3 regions of the Kineococcus aurantiacus genome follow, and region 3 is predicted to be linked to each of the others. Evidence: riboswitches for the same ligand, from Rfam matches in the RefSeq annotation. Region 3 holds a riboswitch; each other region holds the start of a gene.
What was found. A riboswitch is a leader RNA that binds a small molecule or an ion and turns the genes downstream of it on or off. The one in region 3 is predicted to bind S-adenosylmethionine.
Positions count from the first base shown of each region.

Region 1 (5,160 bases), 350 kb from region 3:
GTAGCCGAGGAAGGCCAGGCCGGCGATCACGAGGACGGACAGGCCGAACTGCAGCACGGCCAGGGCCAGTACCGTGCGGGAGGCGTTGGGCAGCACGTGCCGCAGCAGCACGTGCGTGCGCGAGCCGCCCTGCAGGAAGGAGGCCTCGACGAACACCGACCGCCGCGTCTTGAGGACCTCCGAGCGCATGACGCGGGCGAAGACCGCGACGGCGGAGACGCCGGTGGCGATGGCGGCGTTGATGGTCTGGAACCCCAGCGAGCTGACGACGATGACGGCCAGCAGGAAGCTGGGGATGGCCAGCAGGACGTCGACGACGCGGGCCAGGACCACGTCGACGAGGCCGCCGAGGAACCCGGCGAGCAGCCCGACGAGCCCGCCGACGACGACGCCGATGCCGACGGCCACGAGCGCGCTCGTGACCGAGCTGGCCGTCCCGTGCACGACGCGGGAGAACTCGTCGCGGCCCAGGTGGTCGGTGCCGAACCAGTGCGCGGCGCTGGGACCCAGGAGCTTGTCGGCCGTGACGCCGTTGACGGGGTCCTGGTGGGTGAACAGGCCCGGGGCCAGCGACCAGGCCACGACGACGGCGAGCACGAGGAAGGACAGGACGACGGTCGGCGGGACGCGGAACGCCGAGCCGCGGGTGATCGCCGGGGTCTGCGCCCGGGTGGCCGTGATGGTGCCGCTCATGCCGGGCTCAGCTCCTCGCGGGGGACGACCGTGCTGCGGGGGGTGCGGACCCGGGGGTCCAGCAGGGGGTAGACGAGGTCGGCGACGAGGTTCACCACGACGAACACGACGGCGGCCAGCGACACGACGGCCTGCAGCACGGGCAGGTCCTGCGTCGTCACCGACGACTCCACGAGGCTGCCGACGCCGGCGCGCCCGAAGATCGTCTCGGTGATGAGGGCGCCGCCCAGCAGTTCCCCGACGGTCAGGGCCAGGACCGTGACCACGGGCAGCGAACTGGGCCGCAGCAGGTGCCGCAGCAGCAGCCGGCCCCGGCCGAGCCCGCGCGAGCGGGCCACCGCGGCGTACTCCTGCCGCGACTCGTGGTCCAGCCCGGCGATGAGCACCTCAGCCAGCTGCGCCGAGACGGGGATCCCCAGCGCCACCGCCGCGAACGTCGTCGCCCACGCCGAGTCGGGTTCGATGATGCGGAACAGGCTCAGCTGGAGCGCGAACACGTGGATGAGCACGAGGCCGATGACGAAGTTCGGCACCGACAGGAACAGCGACGGCAGCGAGCGCAGCACGCCCTGGCCGGCGCCGCGGGGCAGGACCTGGGTGCCCACGGCGATGGCGGCGGCCAGGACGACGGCGACCACGAGGGCTGCGCCGGCGAGGGTCAGCGTCGAGGGCAGCACCTCCAGCAGCGACTCCGACACCGGCCGGTTGCTGCGCAGCGACACCCCGAGGTCACCGGTGAGGAACCGCGACAGCGACTCCCACAGCTGCACCGGCACGGGCCGGTCGAGCCCGTAGTAGGAGACGATGCGCGCGATCTGGTCCTCGGTGAACCCGTTCTCGGGGTTGCGCAGCGTGTTCGTGACCGGGTCCCCGGGCAGCACGCTGATGACGACGAACGTCGCGACGTACGCCAGCAGGACGACGACGACGGCCTGGCCGACGCGCCGGGCGGCGAAACCCGGGTACCCGCGCACGGCTCAGCCCTCGAGGTGGGCGGTGTAGAAGTTCGCGTACGCCACCCCGTTGTAGCTGACGCCCTTGAGGTCGGGGCGGGAGGCGTAGATGCGCTGGACGATCTGCTCCAGCGGGATGAACAGCCCCTGCTCCAGGACGTACTGCTGCAGCTGGTCGACCGAGGTGGTGCGGGCGTCCTCGTCGACCGCGCCCGCGACGTCGTCGCGCAGCTGGTTCAGCGTCTGGTCGCTCTCGCCGAGGCCGAACCAGTCCTCGCCCTTGTTGGCGCTGGTGAGGATGCTGGCGACGGTGCCGACGTCGATGAAGCTGCGGGTCACCTCGTAGTTCGACAGGGTCTTGTTGCCGGTGACCCGCTGGCCGTAGGTCACGACGTCGAAGGTCTGCAGGTCGACGGTGAAGCCGACCGCGCCGAGCTGCTGGGCGACGAGCTCGTCGATCGCCTGCGACGTGACGAGGTAGGGGTTGGGGAACAGCGTGACCGCCAGCGGCTGGCCGTCCTTGCTGCGCTTGCCGTCCGCCCCGGCCACCCAGCCGGCCTGGTCCAGCAGCGCCTTTGCCTTCGCGGCGTCGTGGGTGAACTCGGCGGAGTGGTCGGTCGCCTCGGGCACGTTGGACTGGATGAAGGACTCCGCCTTCTTCCAGTCGCTGGTGTAGACGGTGGAGAGGATCTCGTCGCGGTCGACGGCGTGCTGGAAGGCCTGGCGGACGAGGACGTCGGTGAAGGGCGCGACGGACGCGTTGAGCCGGTAGCCGTGGACGAACCCCAGGTAGCGCGGCGTGGCGACGGTGAACCCGGCCCCCTTGAGGCCGTCGAGCTCCTGCGGCGTGGCGTTGAAGACGACGTCGGCCTGGTTGGACTGCAGGCTCGCGGTGCGCAGCGAGCTCTCCTTGACGATCTTGTACGTGATGGTGTCGAGGGTGGCGGCGTCGGTCTTGCCGAGGGCCTGCGGTCCCCAGGCGTAGTCGGCGCGCTTGGTGAGGACGACGTTGTCGCCCTCCTTCCAGCTCTTCACGGTGAACGGGCCGGAGCCGCTGACCTGGGAGAGGTCGGCCTGGCCCTCGGTCGGCAGGGCGATCGTCTTGGGGGAGATGAGGATCGACCCGTGGTACCCCAGCGTGGGGATGAACCCCAGGGTCGGGGCGCTGAACTCGACGACGACGGTCGAGGCGTCGGCGGCTGAGGCCTGCAGGTACGTCTTGGGGAACAGGCCGATCGGGTTGACGCCCTTGTCGGCCTGGCCCTTGGCCCAGTAGTCGAGGTTCGCCACGACGGCCGCGGCGTCCAGGGCGGTGCCGTCGGAGAACGTCACGCCGCTCTTGAGGTGGAGCGTGAACTCGGTGGCGTTCTCGTTCTGCTCCCACTTCTCCGCCAGCCACGGGGTCACCTCCCCCTCGCCGTCGACGTACACGAGCTTGTCGGTGACGTGCCCCCAGACGTTCCCCTGGAAGCTGGAGATGGCGCTGTTGTCGGGGATCCAGGTGTCGCCGAGGGAGTCGATGAGGAAGACGATGTCGCCCCCCTGCTTCGCCTTCCCGGAGCCCGACGCGGAGTCCGCGCCCGACGCGCCGCCGCCGCAGGCGGACAGCAGGGTCCCGACGGCTCCCGCTCCCAGGGCGGCGGAGACCGTGCGGCGGGACGGGTGGTGCTTGTCGGCTCCGGTGCCGGACGTGCTGCTGGACATGGGGACGTGGCTCCTCGGACGTGCGGGGTGGACCGCCCGGGGTGTCTCCGGCGCGGCGGGGAGGGTGCTGGCCGCGGCCGGTCGCCGGTCCGCGGTGGGGGCTCAGCGCCGGGGTGGGAGCGCGCTGGACTGGCGCAACAGGTCGACGTGGCGACGTGTCGTCAGGAACAGCGGGGACCGCATCAGGTTTCCTCCATCGGTCCTGGCGGTAGCACCTTCCCGAAGGAGGTTGCTGCGGCGTCGTCGAGCCAGGTCTCTCAGCCGCTCTGGATGGTGGTGGGAGCGTGGCAGAGTTCTCAGCCGTCGTCAATCTCCCGCCCGCCCCGGTGTGCGATGGTGTTCCCCCCACCGCACCCGTGACGACCCCGGGTGCTCCAGGTCCCCACCCGATCGGAGAAACCCATGACGACCGAACTGCTCCCCGACGTCCTGACGGGCCCGCTGGCCGAGCTCGACGCCGCGCTCCCGGGTGCCGTGGACGTCCGGTTCGCCGCGCACGAGGTGACGGACCGGTCCCGCGTCGACGCCCCCGCGGGGGTCCTGGCCGTCGTCCGCCCCGCCGACGTCGAGGGCGTCCAGGCGGTGCTGCGCTGGGCCACCCGGCACCGGGTGCCGGTGGTGCCGCGCGGGGCCGGAACGGGGTTGTCGGGCGGAGCGGTCGGGGTGGCCGGCGGGATCGTGCTGTCCACCGAGCGGCTGGACCGGATCCTCGAGATCGCCCCCGCCGACCAGGTGGCCCGGGTCGAACCCGGCGTGCTGGGCGCCGACCTCGACGCCGCGCTCGCGCCGCTGGGGTTGCGCTACGCCCCGGACCCGGCGAGCTGGCGCGTCTCCAGCATCGGCGGCAACGTCGCCACCAACGCCGGGGGGTTGCGGTGCGCCAAGTACGGCGTCACCCGCGAGTCGGTGCTGGCCCTCGACGTGGTGCTGGCCGACGGGACCCTCGTCTCGACGGGGCACCGCTCCATCAAGGGGGTCACCGGGCTGGACCTCGTGGGGCTGTTCACGGGCTCGGAGGGGACGCTCGGGGTCGTCGTGGGCATCACCGTGCGGCTGCGGCCCCGGCCGGTCCGGGAGGAGACCGTCGCGGCCTGGTTCGACTCCGTCGACGCGGCCGCGCAGGGCCTGCTGGCGATCACGGCGGGGACGGCGCGACCGGCCGTCGTCGAGCTGCTGGACGGCCCCACGCTGGGCGACGTCGACGCCCACTCGGGCACGTCCCTGGCCGCCCACGGCGACGCGCTGCTGCTCGTGCAGACCGACGGGCACGGGGCCGAGGCCGAGGCGGCCGAGGTGGAGGCGGCGCTGGCCGGGGCCGGGGGGCGCACCCGCCGCCTGCACGGCGACGACGCGGAGTTCCACTGGGAGCTGCGCCGGACCGGCCGTGGTCCGCTGGAGGACGAGCTGGCCGTGGGCGAGGACGTCGCGGTCCCGCTCTCGCGCATCGGGCAGTTCCACCGGGAGATCACCAGGATCGGTGCGGCGCACGGGGTCTCGGTGCGCGCGGTGGCCCACGCCGGGGACGGGAACTTCCACCCGCTGCTGTTCGCCGACGAGGTCCCCGGTGCCGCCGAGCGCCTGGAGGCGGCCGCCGACGAGGTGGTCGCGACGGCGCTGCGCCTGGGCGGGACCATCAGCGGCGAGCACGGCATCGGCACGGCCAAGCAGCGGTGGCTGGCCGACGAGCTCGCCCCGCGCGTGCGCGAGCTGCAGGCCGGCATCAAGGCCGTGTTCGACCCGCTGGGCCTGCTCAACCCGGGCAAGGCCCTGTGAGGGCGGGGGATTGACAACCGGTTCGCGGTCCCGCGAG
Region 1 is NZ_JACCBB010000001.1:1,251,272-1,256,431, reverse strand. It holds gene BJ968_RS05985 (ABC transporter permease) at 1-693, opposite strand, end outside; gene BJ968_RS26380 (ABC transporter permease subunit) at 690-1,667, opposite strand; gene BJ968_RS05975 (ABC transporter substrate-binding protein) at 1,671-3,350, opposite strand; gene BJ968_RS27155 (putative leader peptide) at 3,453-3,533, opposite strand; SAM riboswitch class I at 3,541-3,627, opposite strand; gene BJ968_RS05970 (FAD-binding oxidoreductase) at 3,753-5,123, shown strand.
Region 1: linked by a shared signal. The riboswitch ahead of BJ968_RS27155 (putative leader peptide) and the one ahead of BJ968_RS04300 (rhodanese-like domain-containing protein) in region 3 are both predicted to bind S-adenosylmethionine.

Region 2 (5,160 bases), 320 kb from region 3:
CGAACGGGTGCGCCGCCGACGGCCCCTGGAGCCGGTCGGCGGTGGTCCCGTCGATCGGGCTCTGGGAGGTGAACAGCGACGGGAACGCGGCCCAGGCCAGCACCAGCAGGACGACGAGCCCGGCCAGCACCAGGTCGGGGCGCTCGAGCCACGACGGGACCGGCCGCCGGGGTGCGGCGGCCCGGCGGTAGCGCTCGTCGATGTCGAGGACGTCGAGGACGGCCTCGGGGGCCTGCCGGCTCACGAGGCGCTCCCCACGAGGGTCCGGGTCGAGGGCCGGGGCCGGCGCGGTGCCCCCTGGACCCGCACGCGCGGGTCGATCACCGGGTAGAGCAGGTCCACGACGAGGTTGGTGACGACGAAGACGGTGGCGGCCAGCAGGACGAGCCCCTGCACCAGCGGGATGTCCTGCCCGTTCACGGCCGTCACGGTGAGCCGGCCGATGCCGACCCGCGAGAAGACGGTCTCCACGACGACGGCCCCGGCGAGGAGGTTGCCCACGATGACGCCGCCGATGGTCAGCGCCGGGAGGGTCGCGTTGCGGAAGGCGTGCCGCAGGTGGACCCGCGCCCGGGAGGCGCCCTTGGCGCGGGCGGTCTCCACGTACGGCTCGGCCAGCGCGGTGCGCAGCCCGCGCGCCAGGACCTGCGCGATGGAGGCCGACACCGGGATCGCGAGCGTCACCGAGGGCAGGACGAGGCTCGCCGCGCCCTCGTTGCCCAGGGCCGGGAAGACCGGGACCCGGAAGGAGAGGACCTGGATGAGCAGCAGGCCGACCCAGAACGTCGGCAGCGAGACCCCCAGCGGCGGCAGCGCCAGCAGCAGCGTGCGCACCCACGCCCAGCGCGTCCAGGTCGACAGGAACGCGGTCCCGACCCCCAGGACGAGGGCGAGGGCGAGGGCCGACGCGGTCAGCAGCGCCGTCTGCGGCAGCGCCTGCCCGATCTGGGAGGTCACCGGCGCGCCGTTCTGGATGGAGGCGCCGAGGTCCAGGTGCAGCGTCCTCCACAGCGCGTGGGCGTACTGCACCGGCAGCGGGTCGTCGAGGCCGTGCTCGGCGCGCAGGGCGGCGACCTGGGCCGGGTCGACGGTGGACTGCTCCCCGCCCTGACCGCCGGCGAGCATGATCTCGACGGGGTCGCTGGGCAGCAGGTAGAGGATGACGAACGTCACGGTGTAGGCCGCCCAGAGGACGACGACGGCCTGCCCCAGCCGGCGGGCGACGTAACCCGTCACGACTGCTTCCAGGCGTCGTAGAACCACAACCGCGAGGAACCCTCGAACTGCAGGTCGTGCACGTCGTCGTGGGCGGCGATGACGGTGGACAGCTCGAAGAGGGGGATCGAGTGGGCGTCCTCCACGAGCAGCTTCGAGGCCTGCGCCACGAGCTGGGCGCGCTGGGCGGTGTCGGGGGTGGCGGCCTGCTGGGTGAGCAGGTCGTCGACCTGGCTGTGCGCGCGGTGGTTCACGTTGCGCGTCTCGGTCGAGAAGATCGTCCGCAGCACGTCCGGGTCGGACCGGGTGAGGTTGTAGAACAGGACGTCGCAGTCGCCGGAGTTCTGCAGCGCGGTCGTCTCGGCCGTGGTGCCCTGCTTGAGCTGGAGGTCGATGCCGACCGCGCGCACCTGCTGCTGGACCAGTTCCAGGACGGCGGTGGTCGACTGCCAGAACGTGACGGTGACGGTGAGCTTGCGGCCGTCCTTCTCCCGGATCCCGTCCGCCCCCTCGACCCAGCCGGCCTGGTCGAGCAGCGCGTTCGCACCGTCGACGTCGAGGGCCAGGGCGGCGGAGTCGTCGGGGGCCGCGGGCGTCGAGGCCGACAGCGCCGAGCTGACCGCGACGTCGTCGGGGTTGAGGATGCTGACGAGCTGCTCGCGGTCGATGGCCTTGGAGAAGGCCTGCCGGACGCGCTCGTCGGAGAAGATCGGCCGGGACTCGTTGGGGAAGAAGTTGTACGGGATCCCCGGGTTCGCGCGGCGCTGCGTCCAGAACCCGTTGCCGTCGAACTGCGGCAGGTCCTGGGAGGCGATGCCGGTGGTGGCGTCGATCTGCTTCGACTGCAGCGACCCGGTGCGGACGCTGGCCTCGGGGACGACCTGGTAGGTGATCGAGTCCAAGTGGGCCTCCCCGGAGTGCTTCGAGCCCGTCGGCGCCCAGTCGTAGCCCTTGCGCTTGTCCAGCACCGTCTTGTCGTCCTTGGTGTAGCTGCCCACCGTGAACGGCCCCGACCCCACGAGGGTGCTCCCGTCGCAGCGGGTCGCGGGGTCGGCCGTGGTGGTCGGCACCGACAACAGGCCCAGCGACATCGTGGAGGTCGCCTGCAGGAACTGCGCGCTGGGCGCCGAGAACGTCACGACCGCCGTCTGCGGGTCCGGCGTCTGCGTCCCGGTGTACCCCTGCAGGTAGGTCGACCCCAGGGAGGCCTTCGCCCCCAGCGCCACGATCCCGTCGAGGTTCGCCTTGACCGCCGCGGAGTCCACGGGGGTCCCGTCGGAGAACGTCGCCCCCTGCCGCAGGTGGAACGTGAAGGTGGTGGCGTCGGGGCTGACCTCCCACGACTGCGCCAGCCACGGCTGGATCTTCCCGTCGAGGTCCTGCACGGTGAGGGAGTCCACGAGCTGGCGGCCGATGTTCAGCGCGTCGTTGTTGCCGACCTGCTGCGGGTCGATGCAGCCGGAGTCGACGGAGATGGCGAAGGTGAGGTTCCCACCGTCCACGGGCGTGGCGTCCGCGGGGTTCTGCGCGCTGCTCTGCCCGCCGCTGCACGCGGTGAGGACGAGGAGGCCGGCGAGGGTGAGGGCGGACAGGGGCGTGCGGGTGCGCAAAGGGGCTCCAGGCTGGGGGAACGGCGGAGGTGCGCACCGGCCGGAGGCGTGCGGTGCGCGGGCGCGCGGGAACGTCTCCCGCGCGCTCAGGGGGCGCTGGTCAGCGACAGCCGGAGGAACCGGTCAGGCAGAAGTCGACGACGCGGCGCCAGATCGCGGTGTGGGACGTGCGGTCCACGAGAACTCCTCCATCGGTCCTGGCGGAAGCACCCGCGCCCGTCTCCGGGGGGTTGCTGCGGCGTCTCTGAGCCAGGTCTCTCAGCCGCTCTGGATGGTGTGCCCTGCCACCATAGGGGACCGCGCACCGGATCCTCAAGACCCGCCCGTCCCCACCCGTCGTTGACGCCGGGATCGTCCGCGTGCCACGCTCCGGAACAGGTCACGAGTGCTGCCGCGAAGCCCCGGCTCGGCAGCCGGCAACCCCCTCGCACGGCGTGGGGTGCCCCGGGTGAGGACCCGGTCCTGCGGAACCCGCAGGGCAAGGCAGTGCTCCGCGGGCCCCCGCGGCGCGACGTCCCCCGGCACGACTGCCGCCCAGGCCACCGCCGGGATCCCCCGCCCGCCGTTCCACGACACCGGGAGAACCGACCCGTGAAGTTCCTCGCGATGACCCTCATCACCCACACCCCCGACCCGGTGACGGGGGTGTGGCCGACCCAGCACGAGCGCTTCACCGAGGTGGTCGAGAACGCCACCCTGGCCGAGCAGTGGGGTTTCGACGCCTACGGCGTCGGGGAACGGCACGAGCGCCCGTTCCTGTCCTCCTCCCCCACCGTCGTCCTCTCCAACATCGCGGCCCGCACGTCGCGGATCAAGCTGTTCACGACCGTCACGACGCTCAGCCTGCTCGACCCGGTGCGTGCCTACGAGGACTACGCGACCCTGGACCACCTCGCGGACGGCCGCCTCGAACTCATCGTCGGCAAGGGCAACGGCGCGGCGCAGGCGAACCTGTTCCACGTCACGACCGACGACCAGTGGGACCGCAACGCCGAGGGGTACGAGCTGTTCCGCCGGTTGTGGCGGGAGGAGCAGGTCACCTGGCAGGGCCGGTTCAGGCCGTCGCTGGACCGGGCCGAGACCTGGCCGGCCCCCTACCAGCGCGACCTGCGGATCTGGCACGGCAGCGCGACCAGCGAGGAGTCGGTCGAGGTCGCCGCGGCGGCCGGGGACCCGCTGTTCTCGGCGAACGTCACGTACCCGATCGACACGTACGCCCGGCTCGTGGAGCACTACCGCGAACGGTGGGCCGCGCACGGGCACGACCCGGCCGACGCGCTCGTGGGAGCGGGTTCGGCGGGCAGCTTCGTGGCCCGCACCTCCCAGGAGGCGCGCCGGGTCTGGCGGCCGCACTTCGAGGCCCGCCAGAAGGCGTTCGCCGGCAGCGGTGTCCCGGCGGTGTGGGAGGACTTCGAGGACTTCCTCGCCCGCAGTTCCGCCCTCGTCGGCTCCCCCGAGGAGGTCGTCGACAAGGTCGGCCGCTACCACGCCCGGTTCGGGCACGAGGTGACCGCGCTGCACTTCGACCGCTCCGGGTTCAGCGAGGCGCAGCACCGCGAGAACTGGGACCTGTTCACCACCGACGTGGCCCCCGTGCTGCGGCGGCAGTTCCCGTCCCGGCCGCTCGTGCCGGCCCCGGCGCAGGCGCAGGGCCGCGCCCCGCTCGTCCCCGCCGCGTCCTGACGCGGACAGTTCCCGGCACGACCTCAGCCCAGCCCCAGGTTCCCCCGCAGCGTGCCCGCCGCGTACTCGCGCCGGAAGAGCCCGCGCTCCTGCAACCGCGGGACCACGAGGTCGGTGCACGCCTCCAGCCCCGCCGGCACGTGCGTGGGGATGACGGTGAACCCGTCCGCGGCCCCGTGCTCGAACCAGTGCTGCAGGTCGTCCGCGACCTCGTCGGCGGACCCGACGAGGAGCCGGTGGCCGTTGGTCGCCGCCGCGTGCCGCGCCAGTTCCCCCAGCGTCCAGCCGGCCCGCGCCGCGGGCCCGAACAGCAACGCCACGCGGCTGCGTCCCAGGGAGCTGGGCGGCAGGTCCCGCACGGGTTGCTCCGGGTCGGCCCCCGTGAGATCCAGCCCGGAACGCCACGACAGCTGCCGCAACCCGGCCACCGTGTCCTGCAGCTCCTGCAGCTACGCCCACACCTCCTGCGCCGCAGCGCGGGTCGCCGCGACGACCGGCAGCACACCGGGGAACACGAGGACCTGCTCCGGTTCACGTCCGTGCACCCGGGCGGCGGCGTGGACGCGCTCCCGGAAACCTCGTCCCTCGGTGGGGTCCTGCGCGACGGTACAGACGACGTCGACGAACTCGGCCGCGCGCAGGTAGCGGGTCG
Region 2 is NZ_JACCBB010000001.1:1,216,903-1,222,062, forward strand. It holds gene BJ968_RS24180 (ABC transporter permease) at 1-202, opposite strand, end outside; gene BJ968_RS05830 (ABC transporter permease subunit) at 241-1,236, opposite strand; gene BJ968_RS05835 (ABC transporter substrate-binding protein) at 1,233-2,825, opposite strand; SAM riboswitch class I at 3,011-3,103, opposite strand; SAM riboswitch class IV at 3,203-3,316, shown strand; gene BJ968_RS05840 (LLM class flavin-dependent oxidoreductase) at 3,417-4,508, shown strand; gene BJ968_RS05845 (LLM class oxidoreductase) at 4,532-4,867, opposite strand; gene BJ968_RS05850 (LLM class flavin-dependent oxidoreductase) at 4,958-5,160, opposite strand, start outside.
Region 2: linked by a shared signal. The riboswitch ahead of BJ968_RS05835 (ABC transporter substrate-binding protein) and the one ahead of BJ968_RS04300 (rhodanese-like domain-containing protein) in region 3 are both predicted to bind S-adenosylmethionine.

Region 3 (5,160 bases):
GCGCCGGACTGGCTGCTGGACCTGAGCACCGCCGAGGTCGTCGAGGCCCAGCGGGCCCGGATCCGGCGCGAGGTGGGCGGTCTGGCCGGGCTCGTCGACACCTGGGACGTCGTCAACGAGTCGGTCATCATGCCGGTGTACGACAAGTACGACAACGGCCTGACCCGGGTCGCCCGCGAACTCGGCCGCACCGCCACCCTGGCGGTGGCGTTCGGGGAGGCCCGGGCGGCGAACCCCGCCGCGACGTTGCTGCTCAACGACTTCGACATGTCGCCCGCCTACGAGAGGGTCGTCGAGGAGGCGCTGGAGGCCGGTGTCGGCATCGACGCGCTCGGCCTGCAGAGCCACATGCACAAGGGCTACTGGGGCGAGGAGCGGACCCACGACGTGCTGGCCCGGTTCTCCCGGTTCGGCCTGCCGCTGCACTTCACCGAGAACACGCTGGTCTCCGGCGACCTCATGCCCGCCTCGGTCGGCGACCTCAACGACCACCAGGTCGACCACTGGCCCTCCACCCCCGAGGGGGAGCAGCGGCAGGCCGACGAGCTCGTCCGGCACCTGAGCACCCTCGTGGCGCACCCGTCGGTGCAGGCGTTCAACTACTGGGGCCTGACCGACGCGACCACCTGGCTCGGCGCCCCCGTCGGCCTCGTCCGGGCCGACGGGACCCGCAAACCCGCCTACGACGCGGTGCACGCGCTGGTGAAGGGGCAGTGGTGGGTCGCCCCCACCACCGTGCGGACCGACGCGGACGGCCGCCTCGCGGTCCACGGCTTCCGGGGCGAGTACGAGGTGTCGGCGGGCGGCGCCCGCGCCGGGGTGCGCCTGGACGGCACGGCGGCCGCCCTCGAGGTGCGGCTGGCCGCGGGGACCGGCCGGTGACCCGCCGCCCGACCCGGGAGGTCCACGGCTTCAACTACGCCGGTTCCTGGGGCACCTCGGGCCTGGACCTGTGGCAGCACCACGACCACGGGCTGATGGCCGTCGAGGTGGCCCGCGGCAAGGCCGCGTTCCCCGGCTGGAACACCGCCCGCTGGTGGCTGTCGCACGAGGCGTTCCAGCGCGACCCCGGGCGGTTCCTGGCCAACCTCGACGCCGGGCTGGGGGTGTTCGCCGCGCACGGCATCGCGGTGGTGCCCGTCCTGTTCAACCGCTGGCGCGACCCGGTGTGCGACTTCGGCGGGGTCCCGCTGGACCACCTCCTGCCGCACGCCAGCGCCTGGAGCCGCACCGACGACCTGTTCGCCGACCCCCTCGCCGACGGCCCCGACGTCGCCCCCGTGCAGCGGATCTTCCGGCGCTACCTCCTCGACGTCGTCACCGCCCACGCCGACGACGAGCGGGTCTGGGCGTGGGACCTGTGCAACGAACCCCTCATGGGCGCCTACGTCCACGACGAGGACAGCCCGCTGCGCACCGCCGAGCTGCGCTGGCTGCGGTGGTGCCGGGGCGTGGTCCTGGCCGCCGGGGCCCGGCAGCCGCTGACGGTGGGCAACTACGCCGACGTGGCCGCGCTGCGGGCCACCGAACCGGTCAGCGACGTCCTGGGTTTCCACCCGTACTGGATGTGGCAGGGCATCGGCCCGGAGACGGACGTGCACACCCACGAGGGTTTCGAGGCCTACCTCGACGAGTGCGTCGCCCTCGCCCGCTCGGCCGGCAAGGACCTGTACGCCAGCGAGACCGTCTGGGGCGCCCGCGACGACGCCAAGCACGTCGAGGTCATGCGCTACACGCTGTCCCGGCTGCGGGAGCGGGGGATCGGGTACACCGTGCACGCCCTGCACCACAGCGGCGTCGCCGACCTGCACCGCGACACCCACGGGCCCGTGGGGCACCCGGAGTGGCTGCACTTCCTCGACGCCGACGGCACCGTGCGCCCGGGCCACGAGGCGTTCAACGAGTTCGCCCCCGGCTGAGGCGGCGGCCCCGCGGCCCGCCCCGGCTACGGTGCCGGGGTGCAGATCCGCGAGTACGCCGAGACCGACTGGGCCCGCGTCTGGCCCTTCTTCGACGAGGTCGTCGCCGACGGGGAGACCTACGCCCTGCCGCAGGGACTGACCTCGCAGCGGGCCCGCGACCTGTGGGTGCAGCCGCCGCCGTGGGCGACCTTCGTGGCCGTCGAGGACGACGGCACGGACGACGGCACGGGGGACGGGACGGGGGAGGAGGAGGTGCTCGGGACGGCCAAGTGCGGGCCCGTCCGCCCCGGCGGCGGGGCCCACGTGGCGACGGCCAGCTTCATGGTGTCCCCCGCCGCGCGCGGGCGCGGGGTCGGGCGCGCCCTGGGCGAGCACGTGCTGGCGTGGGCCCGCGCGCAGGGGTACCTGGCGGTGCAGTTCAACGCCGTCGTCGAGACCAACACCGCGGCCGTCGCGCTGTGGACGTCGCTGGGCTTCGCGATCGTCGGGACCGTCCCGCAGGCCTTCGACCACCCCGAGCACGGGTACGTCGGCCTGCACGTCATGCACCGCTTCCTCTGAGCCTCCTCCCCGGCCCGGCCCCGGGGCCCTCCGCCATGCCCTAGGGTGGGCGGACCATCCAGAGCGGCCGAGAGACCTGGCTCGTCGACGCCGCAGCAACCCCGCGAGGGGTGCTCATGCCAGGACCGATGGGAGGAACAGTGGGTCACGCCGGCGACCTCACCCCGCGTGAGGCCTTCGAGCTCGTCCGGGACGACCCGGACGCGGTCCTGGTCGACGTCCGCACCGACGCCGAGTGGCGGTTCGTGGGGGTCCCCACGGGCCTGGGCGCCGAGCCCACGCTCGTGTCGTGGCTGCCGGTGGACCCCGAGCGCTTCCTCGCCGACCTGGCCGCGGCCGGCCTCACGCCCGGGTCCGGCCGCAAGGTCGTCTTCCTGTGCCGGTCCGGGCAGCGCTCGGTCGCCGCGGCCGAGGCGGCCACGGCGGCCGGCATCGCGCCGAGCTACAACGTCCTGGACGGCTTCGAGGGGCCGCTGGACGCCGAGGGCCACCGCGGCGCGGTCGGCTGGCGCGCCGCGGGCCTGCCCTGGAAGCAGTCGTGAGCGACACGCGGTGCGGCGCTGCCTGGACCGAGGAGACGCGCCGACGGAGTCGTCGCGCGGATCCGGGGGAAGGCGGCGCCACGGGCACCGCGACGGAGCGAGCGGGGGAGACGTCGTGAGCGACGCGCGGGACTGGCGGCCGGACACCACGGCCGTCCGCGGCGGCCTGGCCCGCTCGCAGTTCGAGGAGACCGCCGAGGCGATGTACCTCACGTCCGGCTACGTCTACGGGTCCGCCGCCGACGCCGAGGCCGCCTTCTCCGGTGACGTCGACCGGTACGTCTACTCCCGCTACGGCAACCCGACGGTGTCGGTGTTCACCGAGCGGCTGCGGCTCATGGAGGGCGCGCAGGCCTGCTACGGGCTGGCCAGCGGGATGTCCGCGGTGTTCTACGCCCTGGCCGCGCTGCTGGGCGCCGGGGACCGGGTCGTCGCCGCGCGCAGCCTCTTCGGGTCCTGCTTCGTCATCCTCGACGAGATCCTGCCCCGCTGGGGCGTCGAGACGGTCTTCGTCGACGGCGAGGACCTCACCCAGTGGGAGCAGGCGCTCGCCGTGCCCACCCAGGCCGTGTTCTTCGAGACGCCCGCCAACCCCATGCAGACCCTCGTCGACATCGAGGCGGTCACCGAGCTGGCCCACGCCGCGGGCGCCGCGGTCGTGGTCGACAACGCGTTCGCCTCGCCCGTGGGCCAGCACCCGCTGCGGTTCGGGGCCGACGTCGTCGTGTACTCGGCCACCAAGCACATCGACGGCCAGGGCCGGGTCATGGGCGGTGCGGTGCTGGGCACCGAGGAGTTCATCGGCGGCCGGTTCCGGGAACTCACCCGGCACACCGGCCCCACCCTCAGCCCGTTCAACGCCTGGACCCTGGCCAAGGGGCTGGAGACCCTGGGCCTGCGGGTCCGGCACTCGGCGGCCAGCGCGCTGCGGATCGCCGAGCACCTCGAGCAGCAGCCCGGCGTCCGCTGGGCCCGCTACCCCCTGCTGCCCAGCCACCCGCAGTTCGACCTGGCGAAGCGCCAGATGGACCTCGGCGGCACCATCGTGACCTTCGAGCTCGACGCCCCCGCCGGGCGCGGCAAGGAACGCGCCTTCGAGGTCCTCGACGCCCTGCGGGTCGTGGACATCTCCAACAACCTCGGCGACACCAAGTCGCTGGCCACCCACCCCGCCACCACGACGCACCGGCGGCTGGGGCCGCAGGGTCGTGCCGCCATCGGCCTGACCGACGGCGTGCTGCGGTTGTCCGTGGGTCTGGAGGACCCCGACGACCTGCTCGACGACCTCACCCGCGCCCTCGCCTGAACCACCCGAACGGAGAACACCCTTGTCGCAGCAGCAGATCCCCGTCTCCCACGCCGGCAGCCTGCCGCGCACCCCCGAGCTCATCGCCGCCAACGAGGCCCGGCGGGTCGCCGAGGACGGTTTCACCCTCGAGCGCACGCCCGAGTTCGAGGCGCTGCTCACCCGCGCCGTCGTCGACCTCGTGCAGCGGCAGGAGGACCTCGGGGTGACGATCGTCGGCGACGGCGAGTACGGCAAGGCGATGTCCAGCGCGGTCGACTACGGCGCCTGGTGGTCGTACTCCTTCCAGCGCGTCGCCGGCCTGGAGGTGACGGGGGAGGACCTGTTCACCCAGCCGACCGTCCGGTCCGGCCCGGGCGACGTCAAGCTCACGAGCTTCCCCGACCGCCGCGACTGGACGATCTTCAAGGAGGCCTACCAGGACCCGACGTCGGGGATCTCGACGGGCAAGAACGCCACCGCGTTCCCCGCGACCACCGGCCCGCTGTCCTACACCGGCCAGGACGCCATCGCCTCCGACATCGCCAACCTCAAGGCCGGGCTGGCCGCCACGGGCCTCGAGCAGGGTTTCATCACCTCCCTGTCCCCGGGCAGCGGCGCGCGCATCTCCAACCGGTACTACGCCACCGAGGAGGAGCACATCTGGGCGTGGGCCGACGTCATGCGCGAGGAGTACAAGGCGGTCACCGACGCCGGGCTGATCGTGCAGATCGACGACCCGTCCATCGCGGAGAACTGGGACCAGATCAACCCCGAACCCTCCGTCGAGGACTACCGCGCGTTCACCCGGATCCGCGTCGAGGCGCTCAACCACGCGCTGCGCGGCCTG
Region 3 is NZ_JACCBB010000001.1:898,584-903,743, reverse strand. It holds gene BJ968_RS04315 (endo-1,4-beta-xylanase) at 1-882, shown strand, start outside; gene BJ968_RS04310 (glycoside hydrolase 5 family protein) at 879-1,919, shown strand; gene BJ968_RS04305 (GNAT family N-acetyltransferase) at 1,959-2,483, shown strand; SAM riboswitch class I at 2,535-2,618, shown strand; gene BJ968_RS04300 (rhodanese-like domain-containing protein) at 2,624-3,025, shown strand; gene BJ968_RS04295 (O-succinylhomoserine sulfhydrylase) at 3,141-4,331, shown strand; gene BJ968_RS04290 (cobalamin-independent methionine synthase II family protein) at 4,354-5,160, shown strand, end outside.